One region of the Cytobacillus sp. QJM3NY_8 genome, then DNA from elsewhere that is predicted to be linked to it. Evidence: predicted binding sites of a transcription regulator. Region 1 holds the regulator's gene; each other region holds the start of a gene.
What was found. Region 1 encodes LexA, which represses DNA repair genes until DNA is damaged. Its sites were predicted from a motif close to CGAACATATGTTCG; they were not measured.

Region 1 (10,764 bases):
GCCAGGTGCGCAACTTATCAGCAGATTTGGATGCCAGGATCATTGACCGCACACAGCTGATTTTAGATATCTTTGCGCAGAGGGCGCGCTCTAAAGAAGGGAAGCTGCAGGTCGAATTGGCACAGCTGCAGTATCTGCTGCCGCGCCTGTCAGGCCAGGGTGTTCAGCTTTCAAGACTTGGAGCGGGAATCGGCACAAGGGGACCAGGTGAGACCAAGCTTGAATCAGATCGCAGGCATATCCGCCGCCGTATTGATGATATTAAAACCCAGCTTTCCGTCATTGTGCAGCACCGTGACAGGTATCGTGAACGAAGGAAGAAAAACAAAGCATTTCAAATTGCACTTGTCGGCTACACAAATGCAGGTAAATCCACCATTTTTAACAGGCTGTCTGAGGCGGAATCCTATGAAGAGAACCAGTTGTTTGCCACACTTGATCCGATGACCCGCAAACTGATTTTGCCAAGCGGATTTATTACACTTGTGACAGACACGGTCGGTTTTATTCAGGATTTGCCGACTACTCTTATTGCAGCCTTCCGTTCCACTCTGGAAGAAGTTAATGAAGCAGATCTTCTTCTTCATGTGGTCGATATGTCCAATCCGGATTATTACCAGCATGAGCAGACAGTCAATAAACTGATAGAAGATTTGGAAAATGATAAAATACCGCAGCTGACGGTATATAATAAAAGAGATTTAAAGCATCCTGATTTTGTCCCGACTGCCAGAACAGAAACGATTCAGATCAGTGCCTTTGAAGAAGATGACCGCAATGAGCTGAAACGGAAAATCGAGCAGATGATTCTGGGAATGATGAAGCATTACCATGTGGAGGTGCCGTCAACAGAAGGAAAGCTGCTGTCGCAGCTCAAGAACGAAACCATCCTGCGGGAATTGACTTTCAACGAAGACAAAGAACTTTATGTTTGCAAGGGCTATTACCTCGAAGACCATCAGATTTCAGGGCCTTTAATGAAATATACCGTATAGTTAGGAGAACATCATGTTTCAACAGTTATCACAAGGGGAAAAGCTCCAGCCGATTGTAAAAGAAGTGGAGCAGCAAATTTCAGAGGTATTAAAGAGTATTGATGAGCGGATTGATGAGAATCAATTCCGTGTTTTAAAGAGCTTTCAAAATTTCAAAGTCAGCGATTCGCATTTCAATCCTTCAACCGGCTATGGTTATGATGATATCGGCCGGGATACGCTTGAGGGAATATATGCAGAAGTTTTCGGCGGGGAAGCAGGATTGGTCCGCCCGCAGATAATATCAGGCACGCATGCCATTTCCATTGCACTCTTTGGTGTACTGCGGCCAGGTGATGAATTGCTGTATATCACCGGCAAGCCATATGACACACTGGAAGAAATTGTTGGGATTCGGGGAACAGGTAACGGTTCGCTGAGAGAGTTCGGCATTGGATACAATAGCATCCCGCTGAACGAAGATGGAAGCATCGACTATCCTGCCGTTGAAAAAGCAATCAGACCGAACACGAAAATGATTGGTATCCAGCGTTCCAAAGGATATGCGACAAGACCTTCTTTTACAATTGAACAAATTGAAGAAATGATCCAGTTTGTAAAAGAAGTTAAGCCGGATACGATTGTGTTTGTTGACAATTGCTATGGTGAGTTTGTTGAAGACCGTGAGCCTTGCCATGTTGGGGCAGACTTGATGGCCGGGTCGCTCATCAAGAACCCTGGCGGCGGGATTGCAAAGACGGGCGGTTATATTGTCGGGAAGAAGGAATGGGTGGAAGCCTGCTCCTACCGAATGACTTCACCGGGAATTGGTGCAGAAGCGGGTGCGTCCCTTTACAGCCTTCAGGAAATGTATCAGGGCTTTTTCCTGGCTCCCCATGTTGTCGGCCAGGCGCTGAAAGGGGCTGTTTTTACAGCAGCGCTTCTTGAACGGCTTGGCATGAACTCCAACCCAAAGTGGGACAGTAATAGAACTGATTTAATCCAATCTGTTCAATTTGATGATAAAGAAAAAATGGTGGCGTTTTGCCAGGCAATTCAATTTGCATCTCCTGTTAATTCACATGTAACTGCCTATCCTGCTTATATGCCTGGATATGAAGACGATGTAATCATGGCAGCTGGGACTTTTATTCAGGGTGCAAGCATTGAACTGACCGCTGATGGTCCTATCAGGCCGCCTTATGTTGCTTATGTTCAGGGCGGGCTGACTTATTCACATGTGAAAATGGCTGTATGCATCGCGCTGGACCAATTGCTGGAAAAAGGTTTAGTCCAAATAAATTAGGTGAATATTAAAAAGGACAGCTACATAGTTAGTTGTCCTTTTCTGTTGCTTTACAGAGAATTATATGAAAATATGAAAGGCAAAAATTTTTTGAAAAAATCATGTTATAAAAGCTAACATATAGTTGACAGATTATCTGACATTACATATAATAATCTCAAGAAGTAATTGAAAAGGGGGAGAAATAGTTGACTGGAAGCGAAATTCGACGTTCTATGCCGCTTTTCCCGATTGGTACTGTCATGCAGCTGACTGACCTGACCGCCAGGCAGATTCGCTACTATGAAGAGCACCAATTAATTTCTCCAGCTAGAACTGACGGAAATAGAAGGCTTTTTTCCTTAAACGACATCGATGTCCTTTTGGAAATCAAAGATTTGATTGATCAAGGCGTGAACATGGCTGGGATCAAGCAGCTATTTTTCGTGAAAGAACAGCAAGCGATAACTGAAAACTTGAATAAGCAGGCAGAAAAAGCGAGACGCGATCTATCAGATGAAGAAATCCGGAAACTTCTTCGCAAGGAAATTGTGCAGGCAGGCCGGTTTAATCGCTCATCATTGAGGCAAGGCAACATGCACCGCTTTTTCCATTAAAAACGCCGTTTTTAAGCTCGTTGATATTGTCTTGGATTTCTGAGAGAAACATTAACAGAGCAAAAAATAAATCACTCATGTAATTTTTTAAGGGAGGAACTACCAGTGGCAAAGTTTACTAAAGAAGACATTAAGCGTATTGCAGAAGAGGAAAATGTAAAATTCGTCCGTTTACAGTTTACGGATATTCTTGGAACAATCAAGAACGTAGAAATTCCGATCAGCCAGCTTGAAAAAGCGCTTGATAACAAAATGATGTTTGACGGATCTTCAATCGAAGGTTTCGTGCGTATTGAAGAATCAGACATGAATCTATATCCAGACCTTGATACATGGGTGGTATTCCCTTGGACAGCAGAAAAAGGAAAAGTTGCACGTCTGATCTGTGATATTTACAATCCGGATGGAACTCCCTTCCTTGGCGATCCGCGCAGCAACTTAAAACGTATTTTGGCAGAGATGGAAGAGTTAGGATACTCTGATTTCAACTTAGGGCCTGAGCCGGAATTCTTCCTATTCAAGCTTGACCAGGCTGGAGAGCCAACTCTTGAACTGAACGATAATGGCGGATACTTCGATCTTGCGCCAACTGACCTTGGTGAAAACTGCCGCCGCGATATCGTGCTTGAGCTTGAAGAAATGGGCTTTGAAATTGAAGCTTCCCACCATGAGGTTGCACCTGGACAGCACGAAATCGACTTCAAATATGCGGATGCATTAACAGCTTGTGACCAGATCCAGACATTCAAGCTTGTTGTTAAAACAATTGCCCGCAAGCACGGCCTGCACGCGACATTCATGCCAAAACCGCTGTTCGGTGTTAACGGATCAGGTATGCACTGTAATGTTTCATTATTTAAGGATGGCAAAAATGCATTCTTCAACGAAACAAGCGATCTTCAATTAAGTGAAGATGCTCGCCACTTTATCGCAGGCATCATTAACCATGCGACAGCATTTACTGCTGTAACAAACCCAATCGTTAACTCTTATAAGCGCTTGGTTCCTGGTTATGAAGCACCTTGCTATGTTGCATGGTCTGCTCAAAACCGTTCACCGCTTATCCGTATCCCGGCTTCACGCGGTGTAAGCACACGTGTTGAAGTTCGCAGCGTTGACCCTGCTGCTAACCCATATCTTGCTATGGCTGTACTTCTAAAAGCTGGTCTTGACGGAATCAAGAACAAATTGACTCCACCGGCACCTGTAGACCGCAACATCTATGTAATGAACAAGCAGGAACGTGAAGAAGAAGGCATCAAGGATCTTCCGGCTACATTGGCTGCTGCCCTTGATGAGCTTAAGAAGGATGAAGTCATCGTATCCGCACTAGGCGACCATATCTTCGAACACTTCATTGAAGCGAAAGAAATTGAGTGGGATATGTTCCGTACGCAAGTGCATCCATGGGAGCGCGAGCAGTACCTGAGCATGTATTAAAAAATAAACCCCTTGACACCATTGGTGTTGAGGGGTCTTTGTTTTCGGGTAAATTATTTAAAAAATTACCACAAGAACCTTAGTTCATAGTAAGAAAAAAAATACAACAATCAAGCCTATCGATGTAATTCCGTAACCTTTTTTAATTCTATAATCGGTTCCAGGAATCTTAGTTATTAAGTAATAAATTGGAATTACAAGTAATATGGGAAGAAAAACCCTTGCATTAGCTGAGAGGTTTTCAAATCTTGAAATTATCGTACCAATAATCAAAAGAGGAATAAAAGTTAGCAAATAGGCAAGTGACACTCTTATCACACCTTTTTCTGAATTATACCAAATTTCCAAAATTAAGGGCATCAATTATTAAAGTAACATGGATTCCTAAAATGATGTAAAAAGAAACCAAATTTATACCTTCCCAAAAATAATCGTAAATTTCAGGCAACATTATGAGTAGTTTTATAACAGTGTGGAATGGAAGAAGCTACGAGTAGTAATCAAGAAGCGTGATAACTATGAATGCCAGGAATGTAAACGGAAGGGGCGCTTAAGCATTGAAACAAATGAATACAGTGAGAGTGGTAAGGGCAGGAAGATCCAGTTGCTTGTTCACCATATCAAGGAGCTCGAGCTTCATCCAGACTTAGCGTTTGGTGAAGATAACATGGATACTGTTTGTGTCGATTGCCATAACAAATAACATGGCCCAGACTTCAAAAATATGAAGCTAAACAAATGGCAGCATGATGAAAAGTGGAGTATCGATTTTTTTAATTATGTAAACAAATAGTATTAAATAGTTCTAATGAAAGGTGACTTAAATGAATCTTGAAAGATGGATTATAATGGGGGTATTAATACTAAGTATCATGTGTCTCAAGCTACTAGTACCGGGAGACAAGGTTAGAGAAGCGTGGGTTATCTTTTTATTTCTGCAGGTCATTACATGGCCAGCCGGTTTAATAGCAGTAGAAATGGGTTGGATTGAATATCCGATTCAATTGTACCCTAAGGCAAATTTATATAATAGGACTAGTTTTTCCTTTGAGTTCTTCCTATTCCCGGTAGTCGCCATTATTTTTAGTTTGTATTTTCCAAGGAACAAAAAAGGGTTTGGCTCACTATTGTATTATGTTTTCTTTGCTGGATTTTTTACCTTCTTAGAGGCTGTATTAGAATCTAAAACCAAACTGGTTGAGTACCATGAATGGAAATGGTATTGGACACTAGTAACAGTAATGATTGCTCTATATATAAATGATAAATTTTATCGATGGTTTTCTAAAAGATTAATTTTGGTGGACTTAAAATGACCAGAGAAGTCCTGATTTTAGTATGTTCGTGGATTTTATCATTGTACTTGTTGTTAAGATATATCCCAACCAAAAGTAAAAGGTTAGCTTGGATAACCTTTATATTTGTTCAATCAATAGCATGGATACTTGAATATATACAATTGGTATTTGGATTAGTTGAGTTTCCGTATAGAGAATTTAATAAAGCGACAAATATGAGCTTTTCATTGCATTATATAGTTTATCCTACAATTGCCGTGTTTTTTATACTTTTTTATCCAAAAGAAAAAGGGACAAGAAGAACATTTTTGTACTACTTACTATTTTCAATGGGGATAACAACTTACTCCTATCTTCTCGAAAAATTTAGTTCATTGTATCACTATATTCACTGGAACTGGTTCTTTGGATTAATTACCAACATGATTCTTCTTTATGTTGTAAAGATATATATATTTTGGTTTAAAAAAGGTCTGGTGTAACGAGTTGAAATATCTAGGTTCCCCCCCCCCGAGAAATATTAAGAGTAAGGATTCTGTGTTAGACGACTAATTTAACCAAGGCAGGGGGCGTAAATTAAGAATAAGAATTAAGAGCTCAGGCGATAAAGGCGTGGCAACAAATCATTTACTTAAAATAAACGCCAGTACAGTGCCCCATATGAAAATCACTAAATAGAATAACCTTTGCAATAGACCGGCGTGCATAGGGATGAAAATTATTAACATATTGAGTGTGACTATGACTAGTAATGTAACTAAACAGTATTGAGTCCAGCGTTTTCCAATTTCTAAAGATTTTGCGTATAGCCAAAGACCGGGCAAAACAGTTATCATGTCAAGTTGAGCTGCTATTGAATGCCAAAATAGATTTATATCTGCTGGTATAAAGCCAGACACAATATTCCCTAAAGCTAAGATAAGAATAAATATTGTTGCTAGCCGGTTTAGTCCTGTCTTCTCAAGGGTTTGTGAAAGATATAAAACACCAAATGAAAAAGTTAATCCGTTTATAATAAACAATACATTCATCCAAAAATAGTAAGGAGAACAAATCTCATGAGGTGCAATTGAATAGGTGTATTCCCCGCAAGAAGTAACGCCAAGGTCGCTCATTGCATGATTAAAAAAACTGTACGGAGCTGTAGAGGTCAAAATGAAGAATGGTTCAATTAGAAAATACAAGCAAGTAGCGAACCAACTTAAAATACCGAGTCTTTTTGATATGTTCAGACGACTCATCCTTTTCAAAAGTGTTATACGTGAATTATATATCCAAAAAATGTAAAAAGGGATAGTCTTGGAGACTATATTTGAATAGGGCTAGAGGCTGATAAAGGTATTTTAAAAAACACAAGCTGAATCAGTTAATTAGGAGGTAAAGGCGCCGGATAAGAATAAAAGATATTTAATTTGAAATATTAAGCATTAGACGCGAAGCAAGGAATGTAAAAGGCGGGTGAATCATGACATTCCAAGAAGGATTGAATCAACTAGATAAGGCTAATAAGATCATTACCGATGCAAACAAATTGATTACCGATGTTAATTTAAACACTTTCTTATTTACTCTAAGTTGGTGGGTAGCCTTAGCGATGTTACTTGTCCCATGGATTTTATGGGCATTTTTTCGGGAAAAAGAGAGTTCTGCCCGTTTGTTATTTGCAGCTTTTATAACGATGATAATCTCTACAACCATTGATGGATTAGGTGTTGACTTTGGTAAATGGGCCTATCCGATAAAGGTTATCCCAATACCAACGATCAGCTACTCATTTCGATATGGAACTGTTCCAGTAGCTATAATGTTATTAATTCAATTCAAACCAAATATTAATCCAGTAGTAAAGGCTGTATTGTTCGGTGGGTTTGGTGCTTTTGTAGGAATGCCTATCATGGCAATGCTGCACTTATATAAAAAAATCGATTGGGCCTTTACTTATTCCTTTTTTATCTTAGTTTCACTATACTTAATTGCCCATTGGTTTAGCAGAAGGAGCAGTTTTGAACAAATAGTTAAAGAGTAAAAAAAGCAGGATTTCGCCCGGCAATGGTCTGTATATATGTCTTGATCGCAAGTGCATCCCTGGGAGCAAGAACAGTACAAGTGCACTTATTAAGAAAATCCGAAATCCCCTGTTTGCTTGAGCAGGGGGGTTTTATAAAAATCAAATACAAAAACCCCGTTTCTAAGTGAACGAGGTTTTAACTAATTTGTATTTCCCTGCATCTCTATTCTTTATGTCTGATCTTTAGGAAATCGAGACATGTCAGCAGTGCATCTCCTCCAAATCCTGCAATCACCGCAAGGAGCACTACCTTTAAGGCAGAGTCAGGATCTGAAGATACGACCAAAAAAACAGCCGCTAAAGCCCCCATGATTACTTCTTCAAAGACCCCCAGATAGATGAATTTTTTTGTCCTTCTGGGTTTGACCATTTTGCCTTCTTTCCGAATATGTCCAACGACACCGACCAGCCCACCAATCAACAAAGCGAAGGTAATGTTCAAAAACATTTTTTCTTCACACTCCTAAAGTCGAGATTTTGGACAAGCGACCTTAGGTTGATTCTCGGTGTATTACCATTATATAGAAAGTGGCTATAAAATAATATGCATAAAAATACCGAATTTTCTGAATAATAAAATAGTCATACATGACTGTAACTTAGTACCAACAGAAAAGGTATCAGTTACTTTCGTATGATTTCGCTAATAGCATCAGGTAATAGGAACTGATAACCTTCTTAAAATTGGAAAAAATAAAAAGCAGGCAGTGGCTGCCTGCTTTTTATTATTCTATTAATGCATATGGCGGTATACACCTATAACTTTGCCAAGGATGGAAACATTTCGAAGGATGATAGGTTCCATTGTAGAGTTTTCCGGCTGAAGCCGGATATAGTCTTTTTCTTTAAAGAATCTTTTGACAGTTGCTTCATCTTCCTCTGTCATGGCAACCACGATATCTCCATTATTAGCAGTGCTCTGCTGTTTGACGATGACATAGTCGCCATCAAGGATTCCGGCTTCAATCATACTTTCACCCATGATTTCAAGCATGAATACATGCTCATCAGCTGGTGCCATTTTTTCTGGAAGCGGGAAGTATTCTTCAACATTTTCAATGGCTGTTATCGGCTGCCCTGCAGTTACTTTACCGACGATCGGAACATTGACTGCACTGACCTTATGGATGTGAGAAGACTCGTCCAGATCTAAAATTTCAATGGCGCGCGGTTTAGTAGGATCCCTGCGGATCAGCCCTTTGCTTTCAAGACGGGCGAGATGGCCGTGAACTGTTGAGCTTGAAGCCAGGCCGACTGCTTCCCCGATTTCCCTTACAGAAGGCGGATAGCCTCTCAATTTAACTTCCTCTTTAATAAACTCTAATATATCTTGCTGCCTTTTTGATAATTTCACCATCTTTACGCACCTCGTATGTTTTTGTTGTCTCAATTATAGCATCAATTACCATATGATACAAACATAAGTTCGAATTTTTATTGACACAAAACAAATGTTCGGTCTATAATAAAAACATCAAATACGAACATACATTCTTTTAGAGGTGGTATATCATGCTGAAAAAATTGTGGAAATCATATTCTTATGCTATTATTCTCTTCGTTTTAAGCCTGGCAGCATCGTTTATTATGCTCATTCAGATAGAGACACCTGATACGGAAAAGTTTGTGAAAGTCACTGTTGCAGAAGGTGACTCTTTATGGGAAATTGCTGAGAGTTTTTCGGCTGAACATTCGCTGTCTACAGATCAATTTATTAATTGGGTCGAACAAAATAATGAGATAGCGGCAGGCAGGATTTTTCCGGGCGATGAAATTGTTATTCCAGTAAAAGCACTGGATGACGAGCCTTATAAAGAGCTTGCCAGTTCAGACCTTTACGAATAAGGAGAAGTTATGAAAGCAATTATTTACTGCAGGGTTAGTACAACAAAGGATACTCAGGAAACGTCCCTTTCAAGACAGGAAGAAGAGCTGGTGAATCTGGCGAAAAAGCATGATTTTGAAGTAGTCAAGGTGATACGCGAACAGGCCAGTGGATATGACCTTGAAAGAGACGGTATATTGGAGCTTTTAGACTTAATTAAAGAAAAGGATATCAAGGTTGTCCTCATTCAGGATGAAACCAGGCTGGGGCGGGGTAATGCAAAGATAGCGATACTCCATTGCATCCTAAAGGAAGAAGTTCAGCTGTACAGCATTTCGAATAACGGCCAGCTCGAGCTTTCGGAATCAGATTCGATGGTGCTGAACATTGTGGGGATGGTAGAAGAATATCAGAGGAAGCTTCATAACATCAAAATTAGACGCGGCATGCAGCGGGCTGTTGATAAAGGATACCGCCCCGAGAAGAACTTAAGCAATCAGGGAGCAAATGGCGGCAGGGAAAGAATAGAGGTACCGATAGAGGAAATTGCCCGGCTAAGGAAAAACGAGTTAACATTTGCAGAGATTGCTGCAACACTCAGGGGCTTTGGCTATAATATCTCAAAAGCAACAGTCCATAGAAGGTATAAAGAGTATATGGAATCACTTGCTGAATAGAGCACTTTTCTTGTCAAAAGTGTTCTTTTTTAGTATGATGGCAGTTGAGTTTCAGATTGTTCCATATCTGAAGCTATTGTATAATAAAAACTTCTATTAGAACATCCAAAGGTAAACTTTTGATATAAAGGAGCTTTAATATATGCTGCCAAAACAAAAACTTGCCCGAATTAATGAACTGGCAAAGAAGGCAAAGGAATCAGGTTTAACAGAAGCAGAAGCAAAAGAACAGACTTCTCTCCGCAAAGAGTATTTGGAGACTTTTCGCTCTGGCATGCTGAACACGCTTAAAGGTGTTACAATCGTTGACCCGAAAGGAAATGACGTAACTCCGAAAAAACTAAAAGAATTCCAAAATAAAAACCGCCTTCACTAATATTATAATTGCAAGGGATACACAATGCTGTATTCCTTCTTTTAATAGAAAGCGGAGATGACTTCTATTACCGGCTATCTCCGCTTTTTTTACATACGCCGGGTCTTTTTGTGTCAATATAGTAACAAACCGGCTTTTTTGTCCTTTTCCTGACCCTATTGGTTGTGAAAAAAAAGGACACCCGATAATATTAAAAGAGTAAAG
Region 2 (10,764 bases), 1.3 Mb from region 1:
TAGAATCCCTTACCTCTGCCCAGGCGAACGGCTTCGACACTATGTGCTCCCTCGCGGTGATCCGCGTCTCGCCAGTTACACATAGCCTTTTCGGTTTTTTAAATCTTATCAAAGTCTTCTGAAAACTTCAACCCTTTAAAGCGCTTACATTATTAAAATTATTTTTTATTTTTCTACAGTATATTTTTCTTATTTTGTACACTATGCTTTTCGAAGTTAGTTATTAGGATAACATTTTCATTTCTGCAATGTGCGCAAATAATTTCTGTTATCCAGTCATAAAAACAGCTTATAACATTTTATCTGTAAATAAAATTTGACTATCCGAAAGAAAATGTAAAAAACTGCTTCCCTGCACCTCTCTCCTTTTATCAGATTTTGCGAAGTTCTTTAACTTCCGCTTCTGCTGCACATTCATAAACACCAGAGTATTCCACAAGTCCGATCTCGCAATTTTTGCCGATTTTTACATTTTTCCCTCTTACGACAAGAGCTGCTGTGCCTTCGAGTTCGATGTCATCGCCTTCTATTAAATCCGCCTCCAGTTTCAAGGGAAAGATGGATTTGATTAATTTTAATAGGGTTTCTCTATGCTGTGTCACTTTAATTTTTCTACCGCCGATTTCTTTCGCTTTACTGTCTCCAAAAAGCTTAATATCGATCGTTTCTGCGTTCAGTAAACCATCTACTGAAAATGTCCCTTCAGCACGGAAGACCTCCGCTTCACAGTCCCCTTAAATAGTTACTTTCCCATTCACAGCGATTACTTCGCATTTTACAGAGCCTCCGATAGTGGATCTTCCGGCGACTTCAAGGTTTTGACAGCTGACAGCTTCAGAAATGTCGGCAGAGCCATTGATAACAAAGGATTCAGCTTTAACAGCTCCATGGATCTTTGCAGCACCACTGATCTTTCCCTTTTCAGTTTTTACGTTTCCATGGATAGTGGCCGTACCGTTACAATGGAATCTCTTGCACTCAATATCACTGTTTACCGTTCCCTTGCCATTTAATCCAACCTTTTCAAATGAACCTCCATTAGACGATCCCACTCCATTAATTATTAAGTTCCCTAGTGTTTTCATATTCACAGCAAAATTCCCCCTATACCAATTTGGATTTTAATTCCTCTGCACAATGTTCTAACGATAAAGTGGCGGCCACTTTTGTTCCTTTTTCAAGCAGGACTTGTTCCCCGTTTACCGAAATCAGGCAGCTGGACATTCCAAGTTTGCGAATAAAGCAGATAACAGCTTTTGGCTGTTGCAGGATACTTTGATGATCACTCAATAACTGAAGAAGCATTTTCCCTTCCTCGATATGGATATCTCCGGATTCAAGCAGGATGGAAAGGATATAAAGCTTCAAAATCTCATGGTAATTGAATTCGTTAAGCTCTTCCTGTGTCTCGAGAAAGATATTCATAACCGGTTCAGAAGCTATCCCTTTAGCAATCAGGCTTTCCTTTGTCAGCTTCAGATTTGAAGCATTCAAGGAAAACAAATCTGCCAGCTCATCCAGTGAAAGGCTATCCTTCATCTTTTGTATTTTATCGACCCGCTCCAGAATTTTCTCCTTTGGGAAAAATGTCTCCTGCCCTGTAAAAGTTGATTTTCTGACAAACCAATCCTCCGGTATCAGGCTTTTCCTTTTCCACCGATAAAGCTGCCCATAAGAAATTCCAGTTAAATCAAGGACTTCTTTTTTTGAAATTAATTCATCGCTCAATTCCAGGTCTCCTTTCCGATGGTATGATTGTAACATAACACTGTTACGTTAAGAATATTGTATTATTCATTTTTTCCCGAGGTTTTTCGACAAAATCCCGATTTTACACCATGAAATCAAACCAGGATGAACTCCCCTTTATAAAACAGTGTTCTATTTAAACAAAAAGACCTGGCTCTCTATAGAACCAGGCTTCTCTTCATTCGTATATTTTTAAAAGGTTATACTGCTTTCCAATATACTGATAATTTTGCCTGCGGTACATTTCCTTTGGAGTATCTTCACCATCTGCAACAAGGATGATGGTTTTATCCTTAAACTGATCCATTACCGATTTCTGCAGGCGCCTGCCGATGCCCTTTTTCTGAAAATCCTCATGGACCATCAATCCATCAATTTCAGCTGTGTATTCCTTGATAATTACATCTACTGATCCGGCAGCTTTCCCTTTATAATATGCAATGAACTGCTTAATCCTTTCATCGTTAAAATTCCTTAAATGCTGATCTTTCTTTTTCTCGGCATAATTAATCCCGTAAACCGAATCCTGCTCATGCTGAAATTCCAGATAATCATTCCATGTTTCATCCGTAACATTTTCGACTGTAATTTCTTCCTTTTCCTGAACTTCAGGAAAATCAGCTGGATGAATCGCAAATAGCTCTAAATAACCAACCGTAAAATCATCATCCTTCTCAAAGCTGGCCAGAAGTTCTCCGGTAAGCTCCTCGTCATCAGGAAAATAAAATCTTTCATGCTTTTGGCCATATTTTTGATGAAAAGTTCTTAAATATTGATGTGCCTCCTCAAACTCTTGAACAGAAGGCATTCTTTTAAAAGCAATAAAGTTGCTGTCATACTGAAGGAGCATGTCAGGGTTATGGTTGTGAATAAAAAGTTCATTTTCCAGTACTGTGTGTCCCGGTTTATGGATATTATTAAAAGTGATTTTTTCCATCGGCTTCTCCTAATATAGCAAACACTTTAGTTTTGCAAAAATTTATATTCTTTATCTGTAATAAGCACATCATGGCAGCGTATTAATTATTCTTTAATTCAAAGGGTACTGCTGTTATCATAAGCACACAGAAAATTCCGGCCATGTTGAGAAATAACCTTGGAAACCTTCTTTTCATACTCTTCCACTTATCAAATTGGAGGAAACTACGGTCATTTTCCGCTTTTGGCACCTGCAGATATATAAGAGACTGCATTTTGAAGATAGCAGTCTCTTTCATCGAATGGATAAAGGATACGGCCGCCGTCTGACCTTTTAAGATCATCTATTATAGCAATTAACCATATTCATTAAAATTACCTCTAATAAATCAGAGATGTTTGAATTATTCTCCGCCGTCATATCATGTATTTTGGGAAATCCTTTTTCTAATCTTTATCAAATATTTCATCAAGTTTGTCTGCATAAAAAGTGATTGCTTTTTTATATTGCAAAACTTCCGGGTCATCAGAAGTTTCGGCCACACACTTTAGGAGCATCTCCATTGCCTCGCTGTGCTGGCCTAAATTATGGAGCGTCATGGAATAAAACACCTGGATTGCACGATTAGCCGGAAACTGGGAGATTCCTTTCTCGAACACCATCTTTGATTTTTCATATTCCCCAAGAGTCCGGTATGTGCTCCCAAGACCCAAAATGGCACCTGGCAGATCAGATTCAGGCAGCCCAAGTTCGATCGCTTTTTCATAATGAGAAACAGCTTTCGATTCCTCCCCTAGAACGTCAAAACTCCAGGCACAATGATAATGAATCACTGGGTTTAAGGGATACTCTTCAGCCAATTTCACAAGCAGAAGGCTGGAATCTTTGTATTTCCCGAGATTGCGAAGTATAATCGCTTTTTCTAAGTCCGTGCTCATATGTACCTCCGATCACCGCTTTCTTTCTATTATATCTAAAAATTGCAAATAATGGGTATGGTAAAGCTTTAACTTTTCTGCAAAAATTAAATTATGTCTCGCTGCACTATTCTTTCACTTCAACCGAAGCTATTTCATCAAACATGACCTTCTCAAGAAACCCATCTTCCAATTCCAGATAAATTTTTCTGCCGATGCCGTCCAGCCTGTTTACCCTCCCTGTATATTCGTGGAATAATCCCTCCCGCCAGACTTTTACTATTAGAAAGAAGGCATATTCCATTGCATAGTGAATTTTGTTTTCATAGTCCTCCAATTCATATTCATCTATAAGCGGCTTGTCTTGTGCCATTTGTTCAGTTTCCAATTTTCTTAGCATCGCCCGGTGTTCCGGCATGAAGTGGGCTGGCTGCCATTTTATTTTCCCTCTGTCTTTTAGCGGCATAGTAAATCCCTCCATTCTTATTATAGAACATTTGTTCTGTTTTTAAACCTGTAAAGCACCAAATCTCAAGCTGGTTCATTTGGATAATAAAAGTACGAGTGGTAAAATAATCTTTAACTCTCTGAAAAGATTGGTGAAACAATGAAGCAGTTTCCTATAAAACACCGGTGGCTCGGACGTTTGCTGGCATCCGATCCCGGGCTTATCCGATTTCAAAAAGCAGGACGGGCCACTTTAAGTTTAATGGCTTCAGTCTTTACGACTTTGTTCATCATGCAATTGGCTGGTGCTGATGCCGCTCTCACTCCGGCGATAGTGTCCGGAATGGCAGGCATGCTTGGCATCATGATTGTCATGGATGACTCCAAAAAAGGTAAAATGCTCACAACTGGCCTGCTTGGACTTTCAGCCATGGCAGGGGTATCGATCGGTTCCCTATTGGCGGAAAGCACGGTCTTTATCGATATTGCAATGGTTCTGTTAATCTTCTTAAGCTTTTATTTGACCCGCTTTGGAGTGCGGTATTTTTCTCTATGCATGATTGCATTCATGACACTTTATTTCGCGTCTATTTTAAAACTATCAGGCAGTCAGCTTCCATCCTTCTACTTCGGCATTTGGATTGGGATCGCGTATGCTTTCCTGTTCAATTTCATCCTTTTTCAGGACACCGCGAAAAACCTGAAAAGAAGCATTCGCTCCTTTCATTTCCAAAGTAATTTTACGTTCAATCTCTTAATTGAGGGGATGCAAGCCAAGGAAATGACTCCTCAGCAGCGGGAGGAATTGGGAAGAAACGTGCTGAAGCTCAGGGATTATGCTGTCATGGTTTCGGAGTATATAAATGATGAAGATGTTCAAAAATTATGGCCTGGGCTGACCTCTACTCAGCTGAGGTTATATATTTTTGATGCAGGTATGCTGATTGAAACACTGACAGACTCAATTAGAAGCTTAAAAAAAGCAAATGCCCTTGAAATTGATGAGCTGAGAAAACTCCTGGTTTGGGTAACCCGTTCTCTTCGCGATGCTGAAGTTCTTGCCCAACAATATGAAGAACAAAATCTGCGTGAAGCAGAGCTTGCTGTACAGGCCCTCCGCCTGCTTATTATTGATTTGTTCAGCCGGGAAGACAAACCTGCAGGATGGCTGTTTCTGATCAGGCGGATCGAGTCCATTGCGAACCATGTCATCGAGGGCGGCATAACCATACAGCAGGCACTTCATAAAATGAAAGACAATGAGATTAAATTATCTGAAGAGGCAGCTGAAGGCGAAAGTGAAGATGAACCATCTGAAGAAGATAAGGGCATCAAACCTTCCACCAAAAAAGCTTTTCAGGCATTGACTGCTGCAATCATTTCCATCATTGCCGGCCAGATTCTTTCGCCTGACCAGCCTTATTGGGTTCTTTTAACAGCTTTTATTGTTTTGCTCGGTACCGAATCGATCGGGCGCATTTATACGAAAGGTTTTCAGCGGTCGGTTGGAACAATTATTGGAGCAGTAATTGGATTTACACTTGCAAGAGTGGTCAGCGGCCATTCCGTCCTGGAAATAACGCTGATTTTTGCAGCGGTTTTTTTCGCCTTTTATTTGTTTGAGGTCTCCTATACGTTAATGAGCATGTTTATAACGATGCTGGTTGCTTTTATGTATGACCTTTTACTTGGAGGAATTACATTTTCCCTTATCAGTGCAAGGGTAATCGATACAATTGCCGGTGCCGGCATTGCATTCGGAGTTTCCTTATTTATTTTCCCAAAGAAAACGAAGGAAAAAGTGGCGGATACCTTAAATGACTACTTACAAGAACTGAAACCGTATGTCACTGAGTATGTGAGAAGCTTCCGGGAAGATGTGAACGTTAAGGAGCTTTCAGGCAAAGGCTTCTTATTGGATCAAAAACTTAAAACCATAAACGTTGAAGCACAATCTCTGATAAAAAAACCCGGATCCCCGCGCCATGCTGACGTTAACAGATGGATTACACTATTTTCAGCCATCAACTATTATGCAAGACACCTTGTGGCTTCCTCCTACCGAAAAGGATTCGACTATCCCGATGAGCTGGTCGATGTTTTCATAAGGATTGAAGAAAAGCTTGAATTAAATATTGAGACATTAATGGATTTGATTAAAGATAGCGGAGACGGCATGCTTGTGTATAGTCTTGAAAATGAAAGGGAACAAATTGAACGATTGGCACCAGCAAGGCAGCAATCCCAGCGTGATTTGATTCATCACCTTTATTTCGTCTGGAGAATCAATAAAGCGATTATGGAATTGGCAGAAGATCTTGGTGCAGGGAAGGAGCAATAATCCTCCTTCTCTTTTATATGAATAGGGAGATGCTATTTCAGGATCAATACTAGATTAATTTGCACATTCACATTCTCAATGTACATCAAAAAAAAGAGTATGAAAAAAGGAATCGGATTGCTCCGATTCCTTTTATTTCTTTACTTCTTCTTTCAATTTTATCAATAATTCATCCGAATTCTCCGCTGCAATCAGCTTCCCGTCCACCAGGGCATAAGGTGATTGCCTGCATTCTTTGCATCTGCTCTGGCATTCGTATTCTTTATAGTTAATATTCTTCTGGCTCAGAAATTGATTAAATGCAGCCAAACTCTCTTCTTTTAAAAATTCATCCAGATTCCGCTGACAAAATTCAATCGAAGCCGTTTTTTGCTTTGAGAATAGTTTGTTGATGAGTTTCACCTGATCAAACTTCCTTCTGATTATTCTTTAAAAACTCTAATGGCAATATATATTGCTTTCCCTAATCCATTTGGTAGCAGCCCATTTTTCTCCCTTTCTTACAGGCACACTGCTATGGACTGACAATCGGTCCAGCTGACCCTGAGCATTGCCATAATGGAAGTAAATGGCCGCTCCCTTTTTGGGAACAAATGAAAGTCCAGCTTTAGAAAAGACCGTTTCACCGCCATCCTCCACATCATTCAAATAGATGAGGAACGTTCCAACCCTCTGTCCGCCTTTGCTGGCATCCGCCATGTGGGGGGGAAAGAAATCAAAGTGAGGCTTATATTCTTCACCCAATCCATAGTTTAAGATCTGAAGGCCTTCACCATTTTCTGCAGGATAACCGGTCAATTCAGCAATCCTCGTTTCGATTCTTTCGACCAGTTCATTTTCTTTAAGCCGGAAAGCCATGCTCTTGCTTGTCCTTCCTGAACCCGCCCGTTCTTCTCCAGAACCCCTATCCACCACCAGGGATGGCTGCAGCCGGCTCCTTGAAAGACTGATAAGCTCATCACATTCTTCTGAGCTGAGCACCTGATCCAAATGGAGCACAAATGGCTTTTCATTTCTGGAAAGCACTTTTACGTCCTTATCACTCGTATGAAGGATATTCCCCTTCCTGCCTATTTCGGGGACTTCATAAGTATATCGAATCTGCTGCCCTTCTGTCGTCTTAATTGCTTCATTTCCAACAATTTTAAATAAAGTCTCATATGCAAACCGGTTATCGAAACCCTTCTTAATCAAAGCGTTCGCAAGCGCAATCGGACTCACATCACTTTTTAGCGCACCCACAATCCAATCCTTTAGTTCATCTGATATCTGCATAATCTTCGTCATCATCTTCCCCCTGTATGACTCAATGAAAACATCCGTTAGCCAGATATAGAAATATATGTATTTTATTATACTATTATTAATGAATGAACTGAATCGATTTACCTGGTAACTCAGATAGTTCAAATTTGCATCATATAAACTGATTCTCTTTAGAGTGCCGTTTTAAATTCTTATAGATTCATGGCAACAGTTTTCTCGGCGCTGCTCCCATTTTCGGCTTCATGACTGCCTCATGGCGACCGTTTTCTTACCGCTCTCTCTTTTTCGGCTTCATGACTGCCTCATGGCGATCGTTTTCTTCTCGCTCCACGACTTTTCGGCTTCATGAAGCTTTCATGGCGACTGTTTTCTTCTCGCTTCACGACTTTTCGGCTTCATGGAGCCTTCATGGCGACTGTTTTCTCAGCGCTGATCACTTTTTCGGCTTCATGACTGCCTCATGGCAACGATTTTCTTATCGCTTCACGACTTTTCGGCTTCATGGAGCCTTCATGGTGACTGTTTTCTTAGCGCTGCCCCCATTTTCGGCTTCATGACTGCCTCATGGCGACCGTTTTCTTACCGCTGCTCTCTTTTTCGGCTTCATGACTGCCTCATGGCGATCGTTTTCTTCTCGCTCCACGACTTTTCGGCTTCATGAAGCTTTCATGGCGACTGTTTTCTTCTCGCTTCACGACTTTTCGGCTTCATGGAGCCTTCATGGCGACTGTTTTCTCAGCGCTGTTCTCATTTTGGGCTTCATGACCTTCACAAAAAAACAGGATAGAAGCATCCCACTCTATCCTGCACCGCTAATTACCCTCCATATTTCTTCTCATTTTCATTAAAACATCGTCAACAATTCTCAGCTCTTCCTTCGTAATACCCGATGTGACGATTGAGTGAAACTCCTCTGTGATGGGATATACATGTTCACTGAGATTTTTGCCGTTTTCGGTTAGATAAACATTCAGAGATCTGCTGTCCTCTTTATTCATGCTTTTTTTGATAAAGCCTTTCTTTTCAAGACTGCTCAGCATTCTGGCAATGTTAGATTTATCTTTATCCAGCCGCCTGGCGATTTCATTTTGGCTTAATCCGTCTTCTTCCCAGAGAAGCATTAGAATCAGGTTCTGCTCCGGGGCAATATTTAAGTGGGCTAATTTAGTCTTAATATAGCTTGTTAAGGTCAGGTCTATTTGATGGATCTTAATGCTTATATAGTCATTAAATCTGGTTTTCATTTAAAATCCCCTATCCTATTTATGGTGGAAAATTTTATTGAAACTAAATTATTCTGTCCTATACACCAGATAACTTTCCTTCACTTATCCAATCATGATTTTCTCTTCTGCAAATTTATATTTGGCCTTTCCTTTTCTTCGGGCAAGTGCAAAAGCGATTGTGATTGGCCCTACTCTTCCTGCAAACATCATAAATGCAATTACCCCTTTTCCTGTTGCACTTAATTCAGGTGTGAGCCCCATCGACATGCCTACCGTGCCAAAAGCGGATATCACCTCGAATAAAAGGACGTTCAATGGAGCATTTTCTGTTATGGATAAAATAAATAAGATAAAGAAGATGAATCCTATTGAATAGACGGTTATTGTAAAAGCTCTGACAATAAGATCCTTTGGAATTCGCCTTCCCATAAGGCTCACTTCATCTTCTTCCTTTATCAGCGCTCTGACTGCAAGAAAAATCAAGACAAAGGTAGTGACTTTAATGCCGCCGGCGGTACCTCCTGATCCCCCTCCAATGAACATGAGCAGCATTGTTACCAGCTGCGAACCTAAAGTTAATTCGCCAGTATTCAAAGAATTAAATCCAGCCGTTCTCGGGACCACACCATGAAAAAAAGCCCCCAATAGTTTATCTTTTAAAGGCAAATTGGCAAGTGTCCCAGGATTATCATATTCAAGCGCAAAGATAAATACTGTTCCGAGAATGTTAAGGATCAGCGTCATCAGGAGGACCAATTTTGTATGCAAAGAGAGCTTTTTCAAACTCTTGTTTCTTTTTACATCAAGTACAACGATATAGCCGATACCTCCGATTATTAACAGGAAGCTGAGTGTCATGATGACAGTAAAATCACCAGCATATTCAGTAACGCTCCTGAATTGGCCCATTATATCGAATCCGGCATTATTAAAGGCAGAAACCGAATGGAAAATGCCATAATACAATGAGCGGGGGAAGCCAAAATCGGACGACCAGCGAATGGCCAATATCAATGCACCGATCATTTCAGCGATTAATGTAAAGCCGACAACGAATTTAACCAGCCTGACCATCCCTTCAATCGAAAGCTGATTTAAAGATTCCTGGATCATCAGCCTTCCTTTCAAACCAATGTTCTTTCCAAGCATGATAGCAATGAGAACCCCAAATGTCATAAATCCAAGGCCGCCAATTTGTATGAGGACCATCAGTACAATCTGGCCAAAAACAGTAAATGTGGTTTGGGTATCCACTACCACGAGACCTGTTACACATACAGCAGAAGTCGCCTCAAAAAGTGCATCGATAAACGATAAATGATGTCTGTCTTTCGTAGCAAAAGGCAGCATCAGCAGCAGTGTGCCTACACCAATTAAGATTAAGAAACCGACCGAAAGCATTTGTGCCGGATTCATTTTTATCCAGTTATAGGAACGTCCCATTCTCCTCATTCTTTTATGCTCCTTATACATATAGGGCTAACCCCTTGTATTGGTATTTTTTTATCGGCAAGGCTTATACTCCATGCCTCTCAAATCTGCCAATCCCTTTATTGTGTCCCATTACAATCAGGACGTCGCCCTTTAAAATAACCTCTTCAGCTGACGGAGTAACGATTATTTCCTTCCCGCGCTGAATCCCCACAATATTACAGCCATACTTAGCCCTAATATTCAATTCAGAAAGGGATTTTCCGGCAATTTTATCTGTAGCCACAATCTCAACCATACTGTAATCTTCAGACAGCTCAATATAATCAATCATTTTTTCCGAAACAATATGGTGGGCAATCCGCTTAGCCATATCCCGCTCCGGGTGGATAACACGATCAACGCCAATTTTTTCGAGCACCCTGGCATGATACTCATTATGTGCCTTTGCCCACACCTTTGGAATCC
Region 3 (10,764 bases), 980 kb from region 1:
CCATGTACATCTATTAATCCAGGCAGGATACAATGATGGCTGCAATCTATCACTTCTTTTGCCTCATACTTTTCCAATAGTTTCTCACTCATATCCACATCCAGGATCCTGCTTCCATTTATGGCAACAGCTCCATCGGTGATTATCCGCCTGTTTTGATCCATAGTAATGACAGTTCCATGAATCAGGAGTAAATCAATCATTTCCTTCTCCCTCACTTCTTTTAACTTAAAGTATAGGAAAAAAGAAAACACTTAACTTTCAGAATTATTACTTATTTTTAAAGTATTTCTACCTATTTTTTATTTTTTTCCTTCCTATAAAGTTAAGCTTCTATTTCACCTTCCTTAATAATTCTTCTAATAATACAATTGCATGATTATTTACTGTATCTTTTGCAGCATATAGTAATGTTAGTTTTTGCTTCTTTGATATCTCGTACAGTTCTTCCATCTTGTGAATCTTGTCTGTCTGTGTGCGCAGTTCAATGAGATACTTTTCCCGAAATATACCGAAAAGTTCAGGTTTATGATTAAAAGATTTTCTAAGCTCGCTGCTTGGTGCAACCTCTTTCTCCCAGGCTGATAAATGTGCATCTTCTTTTTTAATTCCCCTCGGCCACAGCCGATCCACTAATACCCGGTATCCATCAGCCTCTTCATACGGATCGTATACTCTTTTTATAGTAATTTCAGCCATTTCTTCACCACCAGATTATTTTCGCGTTTCTATCTCACTTGTCATTTGCTATAATTTATACAAATACAAATTATACAAAATTTTCTAATTCAATCAAATGTGAGGTGCAAGGAATTTGACAGGTACTATTGCTGTAGTGATGACTTTCTCTATTCCCATCATCGCCATCCTGACTTTTCATACACAAAGACTGGCAAAAATTAAACACAATATGATAAAAGATGAAATCACCCTGGAAAAGCTGAAGCAGGAAAACTTTCTGCTTGAAACAGAGAAAATGAAGCTCGAGCTTGAGCAAATGAAAATTGAAGGTCCTAAGGATCATACAAAAATCATATAAGAAAAAAATCCCCATCTTTAGCAGAAGGGGATTTTGGTTTATATACGATCAATAATTTTTCTGGCAGTTTCTGCCCCATTTTCGATGCAATCTGGAATTCCTACACCATAATAGGAGCAGCCTGCAAGCCATATTCCAGGGTATTCCTGGTCCAGCCTGTTTTCAAGTGCAGCTACTGTCTGCGGATGGGATATCAGATAGTTTGGCATTTTTTCAGTCCATTTCGTCACTTCACTGGCAGCGGGAACAGATGTAATGCCAAGGCTTTTTTCAATATCGGCCAAAGCCGTCTGCAGCAAATCTTCATCGTTCATTTCCTTTAGAGATGCAAAGGCCGGATGGCTGCTTTTATAAAATAATCTAACAAGCAGATTACCGCTTTCTGAGGTATGCTCCCATTTGCGGCTTGTCCATGTACAGGCATTGCAGGTCAATTCATCCGTATTTGCAGTGATGAAGCCTGTCCCGTCTTCAGGCAGCTCGCTGTCTGGAATATCATAAGCAAGATAGATAGAGATTAAGGAACTGTTCTTCAAAAGTTCGAATTCCGCCTTCAGCTCCTCATGATCGAACAGCGCTGCAGCGGCATTATGCGGAATGCTCAGCACCACATGATCGGCCTCCAGGGTTTCGCCATTCGAGAAATCGACTATATATTTACGATCACTTTTCTCTATTTTAACTGCCTTCGTGTTTTTAAATATTTCTGATTCATCCAATTTTTCCTCATAAGCATCTATTAATCCATCCAGACCTTTTTTAAAGGAAAGGAACTTCTTTCCCCCTCCGCTCTGGAACACCTTTTTATTTTCTTCAAAACCTTTAATGATGCTGCCGTATTTTTCTTTATAATCAAACACCTGCGGAAGAGTCGAAGCAATGGTTAAGTCACTGAGATTCCCGGAATATACACCTGAAAGAACAGGCGCAATTTGCTTTTCCACCAGTTCTTTTCCGAAAAAATGCTCCAGGAAATCGCCGATGGAATCGTTTTTTGTAAAGCTATCATTTTTCGTATAAAAATCTTTCAGGGCTTCAACCTTTCCTTCTGCTGAAACAAGAGCAGATTTGGCAAGAGATTCAACACTGGCCGGTATCCCAAACACAGAATCTGCCGGTATCAGCTTCAGCTCACCATCACTGTATATATAAGACAGCCCCGCAGCATTGTAGACAACGTCTTCCTCCAGCCCCAGCTCCTGGATAAAGTTCATCGCATTCGCTTTGCGGGCAACAATCGAATCAGCTCCCGCTTCTATTACAAATCCGCCTTCCCTGACAGTGCGGATTTTCCCGCCAAGCTGTTCTGCTGATTCTGCCAGTACAAGCCTTATATCCTGATCATTTTCTTTTTTCCACTTATTCAGTTCATACATAGCGGACAATCCTGTTACACCGCCGCCTATGACCAATACTGTTTTCACTCGTATGCACCTCAGTTTACATCCAATTCATATATAAAGTGTACCATAACATGAAGTGATGAAAGAATGTGATGGTTTGTACAAATGATGAATTTATTTTTTCAAACAAGGAAAAAACGGAGAACACATCTCTCCGTTTCATTATTACCTGAACCAATTCGCCTGTTCATCCATATGCAAAAAAGGAATGTCCGTATCAACTTCACCAGTTATTCTATTCATTTCAATATCCTGTCCATCGAGCCAATGCCGAAAATCAAAAATACTCGGCCCTCTGTCGCCGCCGAGCGCAAACCAGGCCTTCATCTCCCCCGGCAAATAGGCGGATGTATGAATCGTCCCGGCCCAGCTTCCATAAAGATCCGAGAAAACGCCTTTATCGCTATCATTCAAGAGGCGGAAAGCATCATGTGCATCTAATCGCTCACCCTGATGGCTTTTCATGACATCCAGCCTGCGCAGGCTGTCAGCTAGATGGTTGCGATTTTCATCCTTCATGATTTCAAAATGGTTTGTGCAGGCAGTTGTCTGACGGACCTTTACACCTCTCGGAGATGTTTCCACTGCATAAGTCTCTCCGCTTGTATCATGCACCACATATGTAAAGGAATGACGGTGCGGTATTTCCTTTAGCATCTCAACCGCTTCTTCCACGTTTGCACATGCCTCCAAAATCAGGCGGCCGATCATACAGCAGATAAAGCCATCAGCAGGCTTTTTCCGATTCATAAAATTATATCCAATCACAAGTCCTTTTTCGTTCATGCCATCCATCCGCCCGGTCACCCTCTGGCTGGGGCCAATCATCGCATATCCCTGATCTGTTGGCTGATAAAAAGTATAGCGCCCCTCATAGGTTTTCGGATGGTAATCATAATTGCGGATCAGGTAATCAGCCCCTGTAAGGATGGAACAGCCCGAGCGGACATAATCGAGGCGATAGCCGCCAAACTCCTGCATAACCCGCTCCATCGGCCATTGCAATGCTTCCCGTATCCCAAGCAGTTCATCCCAAATACCAGGGGCAAACCTTGTAATCGCTTTTTTCACTTCTGCTTCATTTATTGAAAATCGCGGCTTTCTTACCTTCCATTGATCCTCCCGATTTTTCACAGAAAGAGAATCCTTTATAAGTTCTCCCTGCATGAAACCAAAATCAAAGTGGGTTCCGCGGAATTGAATTATATCACTGTAAATCTTTTTCAAGGTAAATCCCTCTTCTATTCGTTTCTTTTATTAAGAATAAATGAAGCCTGCATGAAATTCCAGCAGATGGCTTTTAGATATTAATTCACTTCAAGTACCGGACTGCTGCTAGACCAAATAATACTAACACACGATGGACAGGGATAATTGATTACGGTGAAAAACCGGATTCATCTAAAATTCTTTCAGTTTAATGCTATAATACCTCATACTTTTCGGAATTCCTTTTATGGCTAATATTCCGTTATAAATTAAGGATCTTACTCTATACTCTGCAAAGCCATCACCAATTGGCTCATCCAGATGCCCAATCACTTCACCAATTAATCTGGCTGACTTTATAAAACCTTTGTTGCTTTTATGCAGCTTTTTGGCTGACTCGATGATAGATTCATCAAAATAACTCTCTGGTACACTATGTATTTCATTATCTTCCCATATACGCAATACTTCCCTTGTTCTGGAGAGGGACTGCCAATCAGATACAAACCTATTTTTTTCTTCTGCAGATAAAGGGCTTCCTAAGTGTTTTTCCAGCATCATCTTCAGTTTCTCAGGAGCTGCTTCGCCTGAGTGCCTTAAAATGGATTGATGCTTTTTCTCAGGGAAAAGCTCCTTATATGACTGAGCAGTATTAATAACATGCACATTATTTTCTTTGTTTCTTAATAAGTGAAGGAAATATCGTAAACCAGTTTGTTCATCTGCATTGTCAGCTGTCCAGATAACGATCGGTTTTCCCGCTGGAATAGAATCTATCTCTTCAAGTGCTTTAGCTACTTTTCTTTCATATCTCATTTCCAGGTAATCTTCATGCATATTAATGTGATCCATCAGCCATTCTAATCGCTTTTTTCTGCCCTCTTCTTCATGCAGCTTCCAGAGAGGTCCGTTACTAAAAAAATCAGGATAGCCAATGACCTTATTTTCTTTACTAAGCCCAACCTTTAAAGCGCCTGCCGGTGATTCTCCACACACAATATGGTATGTTTCATATTCCCGCTCCAATTTTCTTTCTTGAGAATAAAAGAGTATCCTTTTTTGAATATCATTTAGCAGTTCGAGTATCTCTTCCTGGGAATCAACACTGTTATTCAATAAGTGAACCCGAAGTAATATGTGGAATAGATAGCTCTTCGCTCCCCTCTCCGGGAGTTTCTCAATCGCTTCCCGCAATTCGTCCATCATCATGATCACCCTTTGTAAATGAAATTGAAACCTACCTTTTCTACGAATAAACTTAATGGTAGTTTCATAAAAAGCTGATTTGTTTGCAAAAGGAGTTTAGATCGCTTAAGATTAAATCGCACACGATTAAAAGTAGGAGGTATCCTAATGACAACGGTTTATGATTTTGAAGTCAAAAAAACAAATGGTGAATTGAAATCTTTGAAAGAATATGAAGGCAAGCCTCTGATTATTGTAAACACAGCCAGCAAATGCGGATTAACACCCCAATTCAAAGGACTGCAGGAGCTTTATGAAAAGTATAAAGACAGCGGCGTTGAAATTCTTGGGTTTCCTTGTGATCAGTTCAATAACCAGGAATTCGATAATATTGAGGAAACAACTGAGTTCTGTCAGCTTAATTATGGTGTATCCTTTCCGATCTTCGCTAAAATTGATGTAAATGGTGACAATACGGATCCATTATTTGCTTACCTAAAAGAACAGAAAAAGGGAATTCTGTCTAAAAACATTAAGTGGAACTTTACTAAATTCCTCGTGGACCGGAATGGCCAGGTTGTAGAACGGTATGCACCTACAACTGAACCAGGAAAAATCGAGGATGATTTGACGAAATTATTGTAATGCTAGAGATTAGAATCAGGTGATTATGTGAAAGACTTTTTTACACTGGACAAACAGCTATGCTTTGCTGTTTATGAAACAGCAGGCGAATTTACAAAACTGTATACAAGTGCCCTTCAGCCATTTGGCTTAACCTATCCCCAATATCTGGTACTTCTGGCACTTTGGGAAAAGGATGGCGTGACAGCAAAGGAGCTTGGAGAAAGACTAAATCTTGGCACGGGGACACTCACACCTATGATCTCCAGAATGATTTCTAATGGCTGGCTTCGAAAAGAGCGTTCCAAAGCTGATGAACGCAAGGTGTATATCTTCCTCGAGGAAAAAGCACGCAAAGAAAAAGAGGTTATCACCCAAAATGTCGGAGAGGCCATTCAGGCTTGCAGGATTCAGCTGGAAGAATATGAAGAGCTTATGGAGCTTCTCGGAAAACTTAGATTTAAGTTAAGAAGCAGAGTACTTCGCTGATGCGGAGTACTCTTTTCACAGTTCCGTGTTTAATCCCTGCAAAAAAAGCCATATTAAGGGATAGATAATCGGAAGGGAGCATACGTCATGGAGTTTTTACCAAGAGAGCAAATTATCAATGCATTGCAGGAGCCATTTCATTCCTATTTAGACAAATATGGAATCGACGATATTGGTATTTTCGAGGAAGAAGGCCAGGATCATCACTGCTATATAGGATACACGGTGAAAAAGGCAGGGAAAACTTATCACGTACATAGTCCATTCATTAAAGATGAAAATGGAGGATTAACTCCTGCAAAAACTGAGTGGACAATTGAATCGGATGAACCTGATAGCATTGACCGAAGAGGCTTCAATAATGTAGATCAAGCACTTCAGGAATTATAAAAATTGTTCTGATTTTCACTTTTTGACTTTTGAACTACATTAAATTTAGAATATTTTGTCTATAATGGAATTGTATTAGGAAGGAGTGAAAGGAATGGCTGTTAATGCCTATCTTAATTTCGAGGGAAATACACGCGAAGCAATTGAATTTTATGTAAAGGCTTTTGAACTGGAAATGCCTGAGATTTCAACTTTTGGTGAATCACCGCAAAATCCTGAATATCCTCTTCCAGAGGAAGCAAAGAATTTGGTCATGCATTCAAGCCTTAACATATGCGGCAGTAATGTTATGTTTTCAGATACTTTTCCCGGTATGCCATTTACAGTAGGAAATAACATTAATCTCGCAGTTGTCATTAATGACCTGGATAAGCTGAGAAAGTATTTTAACAATCTGCAGGCAGGCGGCACAGTAACAATGGAGCTGCAGGAAACTTTCTGGAGCAAGAGCTTTGGCCAGTTAACAGATAAATTTGGTATAAACTGGATGTTCAGCCACGAAAGTGAATAAGATACATAGACAAAAATGGAGGCCTGAAGCCTCCATTTTTATTATTCATCCAGCAAATGATGAAGCATCCTTTTCTTATCATCAAAGAATTGTTTCATGATGCGGTAATGATTCGTTTCCTCCAGCTTCTTTTCTGAAATGCCTTCCTCGCTGAATTCATATATCGCTGCCTCCGGATAGGCCATAATGATCGGAGAATGTGTGGCAATAATAAATTGTGAGTGTTCCCTGACCAAATCATGAATTCTTGTCAGCATGGACATTTGCCGCAAAGGAGAAAGTGCTGCCTCCGGCTCGTCCAGGATGTAAATCCCATTGCCGCGAAACCGGTGAAGAAACGTAGAGAAAAACGCTTCTCCATGAGATTGCTCATGTAAAGAACGGCCTCCAAAGGAGTCGATTACTTTTGGTGCGCCACCTTCCCGATCCATTTCCTCAATATTAGAAGCGACATTATAGAAACTCTCTGCCCTTAGAAAAAAACCATCAGACGGCCTATCTATGCCTTTTATCACCTTGAGATAATCTCCCAGCACAGAATGCGAATCGAAGGTTGAAAAGTTAAAATTGAAAGATCCGCCTTCTGCATTAAATCCTAGTGCAACCGCTACTGCCTCGAGCAGTGTCGACTTTCCCATTCCATTCTCTCCAATCAGAAAGGTTACTTTCGGGTGGAAAGGCACCTCATCCATGGTTTTCAAGCTGGGAAGGTTGAAGGGATACTGATTGAAGGAAGGAATTTCTTCTCTTTTAAGGCTAATACCTCTTACATATTGTGAACTTAACAGATCCATAAAAATACCTCATATATTTTATAGTCAGCTATTTGCCATCAGGGCTGAAGCCAGCCTTGGATACACCTAATTGAATGGGTGCATCTTGAAATTCCCGGTCCAGCATTTTAAGAACCACTTTATATGCAGATGGATTATACCATTTCTCCAAACCAAGCTCATCAAAAATCTTGCGGATTCCAAGTCTCTCAGTCCTGCGTCCGCCGCTTCCATCCCCCATCCAAAAATCGTCAATTGTAACTCGATTTGCAATAGACTTAAGTTTTGCAGGAAATTCTCTTGAACAAGGCAGTAACGGGGCTATTGTTGCTTGAGTTATAATTCCTGCATCTTTTATGTCTTTTAGTGCAGCCATTCTTGCCGGGATGGGAGGGGCCGCTGGTGCAAATGCCTTTCTGACTTCTTCTTTGTCTGTCTCGATTGTCATGGAAATTCTGATACTATCTCCGAATTGCTGAAATAAATCAATATCCCGCTTCACCATAGGAGAACGGGTTTGTACATGTAAAAAGTCAGGCTGATTTTTAAGCATAACTTCCAATAAACTTCTTGTCAGTTTTGAGGCATATTCAATCGGCTGGTAAGGGTCTGTGGAAGAGGACATAAATAAAGCAACTTTTCCCCTCTTTTTAGCTTTAGCCAATTCTTTCTCCAAAAGTTCGGCCGCATTTGATTTTATATCAATCCACGCACCCCATTCCTCTTCACGAAAAATGGAAACAGGAAGCTCCCTAACGTAGCAATATTTGCAGCCAAAGGCACAGCCCGCATAGGGGTTCAATGAATGAGTAAAGTTGTCAATTGCACCTTTGGCAGGTGTTAAGATACTTTTTGATATGATTTCTTCAAGATGTATATTCAGGATTATCACCAAATCGAATGTATGTTCTGTCTTAAAAATAACACCGTGATTTCCTGAAGTCAACAATAAAGCACTAACTGCTTAAATAAAAAATGCCTGCCCCACTAATGGGGCCAGGCTTTGCAAAATTACAGCTAACGCTCTAAATTGTTCATTTCTTTATATTAAGTTCCGCAAAATGTTCGATATGGCATGCCGGATGGCTCTGGCAGCTTGCAGTATTCTTCCTGTTCTATTGTATAGGCATAAGGATCCTTCAGTGCTGCAAGAAGCTTTTTCATCACGCTGTAATCCCCTTTGGTAACAGCTGCTTCAAGAGCTTCTTCAACTCTGTGATTCCGGGGGATGACGGATGGGTTGCTCTTCCTCATTAATTCATTCACTGCTTCTTTCGATTCCTTCTGCCTGTTCAGCCTTTCCTGCCATTGTCCATGCCAGTTTGCAAATTCTTGATCATCAAATATCGAAGTTTCCTCAGGCTTGTCTAATGTTAATAAACGGAAGGTGTTTGTATAATCTGCTCCAGACTTCTGCATCATCTTTAGAAGGCTGGTAAATAGGGCTTCATCTTGTGCTTCTTCATTAAAAAATCCGAGTTTTGCCCTCATCCCTGCAAGCCAATGGCTTTGATAAATTTTATTGTATTCCGAAATTGCATCCTGGGCTATATTTACAGCATCTTCCTCATTTTTATGCAGCAGGGGCAAGAGGGTTTCAGCAAACCTTGCCAGATTCCATCCGCCTATATAAGGCTGATTTCCATAAGCATACCGGCCTTCTCTGTCAATGGAACTAAATACGGTTGCCAAGTCATACTTATCCATAAAGGCGCACGGACCATAATCGATGGTTTCTCCGCTAATTGTCATATTGTCGGTGTTCATGACTCCATGGATAAAACCTGTTAGCTGCCATTTCGCAATGAGTGCAGCCTGACGTTTGATCACTTTCTGCAAGAGTGTCTTGTAAGGATTTTCATCGCCTTTAATTTCTGGGTAGTGGCGCTGAATCGTGTAATCTGCCAGTGTTTTAAGCTCATCAACCGGCCTCCAATTTGCCGCATATTGAAAAGTGCCCACCCGTATATGGCTATCAGCCACTCTTGTCAGTACAGCACCTGGAAGCTCAGTTTCCCGGATAATCGCTTCACCTGTTGTTACAACTGCCAGACTGCGGGTAGTGGGAATTCCCAGAGCATACATGGCTTCGCTGATAATGAATTCCCGGAGCATCGGGCCTAGAGCCGCCCGCCCATCTCCGCCGCGTGAAAACGGAGTTCTGCCGGAGCCCTTCAGCTGAATGTCCACCCGTTTATCCTCAGGAGTTACCTGCTCGCCGATCAGCATGGCCCGGCCATCTCCAAGCATATTAAAGTGTCCAAACTGATGCCCTGCATAAGCCTGAGCAAGAGGGTCAGCGTCTTTTGGAACTCGAGAGCCAGAAAGCACCTCAATGCCAGTTTCGCTTGTCAATGCATCAATGTTTAGTCCCAAAAATTTCGCCAGTGGCTCGTTAAGGATCACCAGCTCAGGTGATTGTACAGGATTTGGCTTTACTTTTGAAAAGAATGTCTGCGGCAGCCGTGAATAGCTATTATCAAAATTCCATCCGGTTTCATTAATAGTCGTCATTCTATCTCCTTCCTGTCTGCATGGATTTAGTGTCATTTTCATTTATTATACCCTTTCCGGAGAAACATAGCGGTCTTAATAATCTTCTCTTTTTGTATGTAAAAAAACCTGACGGCCGGGATCGTTAAAATTCTCCAGCAGTCAGGCCTACCCAATCTTATTCACGATGCTCAAAGGTTTTACAGGCTGTTTCCTCTACATCATCAGCTTCTCGGCCATTTTGGCCAATCACATAAATAGAGTCGGCAACGCACTTATCACCTTCAGCCCAATACTTGCAGTTCTCAACATTACATAAAACTTCTACTTCCATTCTTGGCCACCTCCTTTTGGATTACTGATCAATACCCCTTTTCCAAGTGAATTAACCATATGGAATTTAATTCCACACACAGGTGAAATGGCTGGGCTGCTGTTATTTGGAGAGAATTAGGCTTCTTAGTTTTATCGTCATTTCTGGAGAAGTTAGGTAAACAGATTCATCTGTAATATACATGAAGACGCTTTTTTCATTGTCTTCTCCAAGCCACAAATGAATGCCGTGAGAAGGAAGTTCTCCTTTATATTCTACTGCTATATCATACTTAGGTTTACTAATATCTGCATTCCCTGACTGTTTTACAGCAG

Region 2: a site for LexA is predicted at 4,076-4,089, ahead of AC0VZ9_RS17435 (YolD-like family protein). Genes of this name have one in related genera too.
Region 3: a site for LexA is predicted at 8,521-8,534, ahead of AC0VZ9_RS05875 (SPL family radical SAM protein). Genes of this name have one in related genera too.

Annotation. Positions count from the first base shown of each region.
Region 1 is NZ_CM149681.1:2,082,301-2,093,064, forward strand. Features, by position in the region: gene hflX (GTPase HflX) at 1-995, shown strand, start outside; gene AC0VZ9_RS10850 (methionine gamma-lyase family protein) at 1,009-2,280, shown strand; gene AC0VZ9_RS10855 (MerR family transcriptional regulator) at 2,469-2,876, shown strand; gene glnA (type I glutamate--ammonia ligase) at 2,982-4,316, shown strand; gene AC0VZ9_RS10865 (HNH endonuclease) at 4,789-5,019, shown strand; gene AC0VZ9_RS10870 (CBO0543 family protein) at 5,141-5,632, shown strand; gene AC0VZ9_RS10875 (CBO0543 family protein) at 5,629-6,096, shown strand; gene AC0VZ9_RS10880 (DUF998 domain-containing protein) at 6,238-6,855, opposite strand; gene AC0VZ9_RS10885 (CBO0543 family protein) at 7,080-7,640, shown strand; gene AC0VZ9_RS10890 (DUF4257 domain-containing protein) at 7,846-8,130, opposite strand; gene lexA (transcriptional repressor LexA) at 8,416-9,039, opposite strand; gene yneA (cell division suppressor protein YneA) at 9,195-9,527, shown strand; gene AC0VZ9_RS10905 (YneB family resolvase-like protein) at 9,537-10,184, shown strand; gene AC0VZ9_RS10910 (DUF896 domain-containing protein) at 10,327-10,560, shown strand.
Region 2 is NZ_CM149681.1:3,391,703-3,402,466, forward strand. Features, by position in the region: ZMP/ZTP riboswitch at 11-89, opposite strand; gene AC0VZ9_RS17410 (hypothetical protein) at 372-602, opposite strand; gene AC0VZ9_RS17415 (hypothetical protein) at 735-1,091, opposite strand; gene AC0VZ9_RS17420 (YhbD family protein) at 1,105-1,728, opposite strand; gene AC0VZ9_RS17425 (GNAT family N-acetyltransferase) at 1,928-2,686, opposite strand; gene AC0VZ9_RS17430 (tetratricopeptide repeat protein) at 3,115-3,606, opposite strand; gene AC0VZ9_RS17435 (YolD-like family protein) at 3,713-4,051, opposite strand; gene AC0VZ9_RS17440 (FUSC family protein) at 4,193-6,373, shown strand; gene AC0VZ9_RS17445 (DUF1450 domain-containing protein) at 6,506-6,775, opposite strand; gene AC0VZ9_RS17450 (2OG-Fe(II) oxygenase) at 6,812-7,663, opposite strand; gene AC0VZ9_RS17455 (MarR family winged helix-turn-helix transcriptional regulator) at 8,452-8,883, opposite strand; gene AC0VZ9_RS17460 (TrkH family potassium uptake protein) at 8,968-10,317, opposite strand; gene AC0VZ9_RS17465 (potassium channel family protein) at 10,382-10,764, opposite strand, start outside.
Region 3 is NZ_CM149681.1:1,106,937-1,117,700, reverse strand. Features, by position in the region: gene AC0VZ9_RS05930 (amidohydrolase family protein) at 1-203, opposite strand, end outside; gene AC0VZ9_RS05925 (DUF488 domain-containing protein) at 334-699, opposite strand; gene AC0VZ9_RS05920 (hypothetical protein) at 815-1,039, shown strand; gene hemG (protoporphyrinogen oxidase) at 1,078-2,463, opposite strand; gene AC0VZ9_RS05910 (C45 family autoproteolytic acyltransferase/hydolase) at 2,608-3,669, opposite strand; gene AC0VZ9_RS05905 (DUF1835 domain-containing protein) at 3,844-4,860, opposite strand; gene AC0VZ9_RS05900 (glutathione peroxidase) at 5,005-5,481, shown strand; gene AC0VZ9_RS05895 (MarR family winged helix-turn-helix transcriptional regulator) at 5,509-5,949, shown strand; gene AC0VZ9_RS05890 (DUF5634 family protein) at 6,037-6,339, shown strand; gene AC0VZ9_RS05885 (VOC family protein) at 6,434-6,850, shown strand; gene AC0VZ9_RS05880 (AAA family ATPase) at 6,892-7,644, opposite strand; gene AC0VZ9_RS05875 (SPL family radical SAM protein) at 7,673-8,515, opposite strand; gene AC0VZ9_RS05870 (protein adenylyltransferase SelO) at 8,671-10,137, opposite strand; gene AC0VZ9_RS05865 (DUF1540 domain-containing protein) at 10,295-10,450, opposite strand; gene AC0VZ9_RS05860 (YhfM domain-containing protein) at 10,553-10,764, opposite strand, start outside.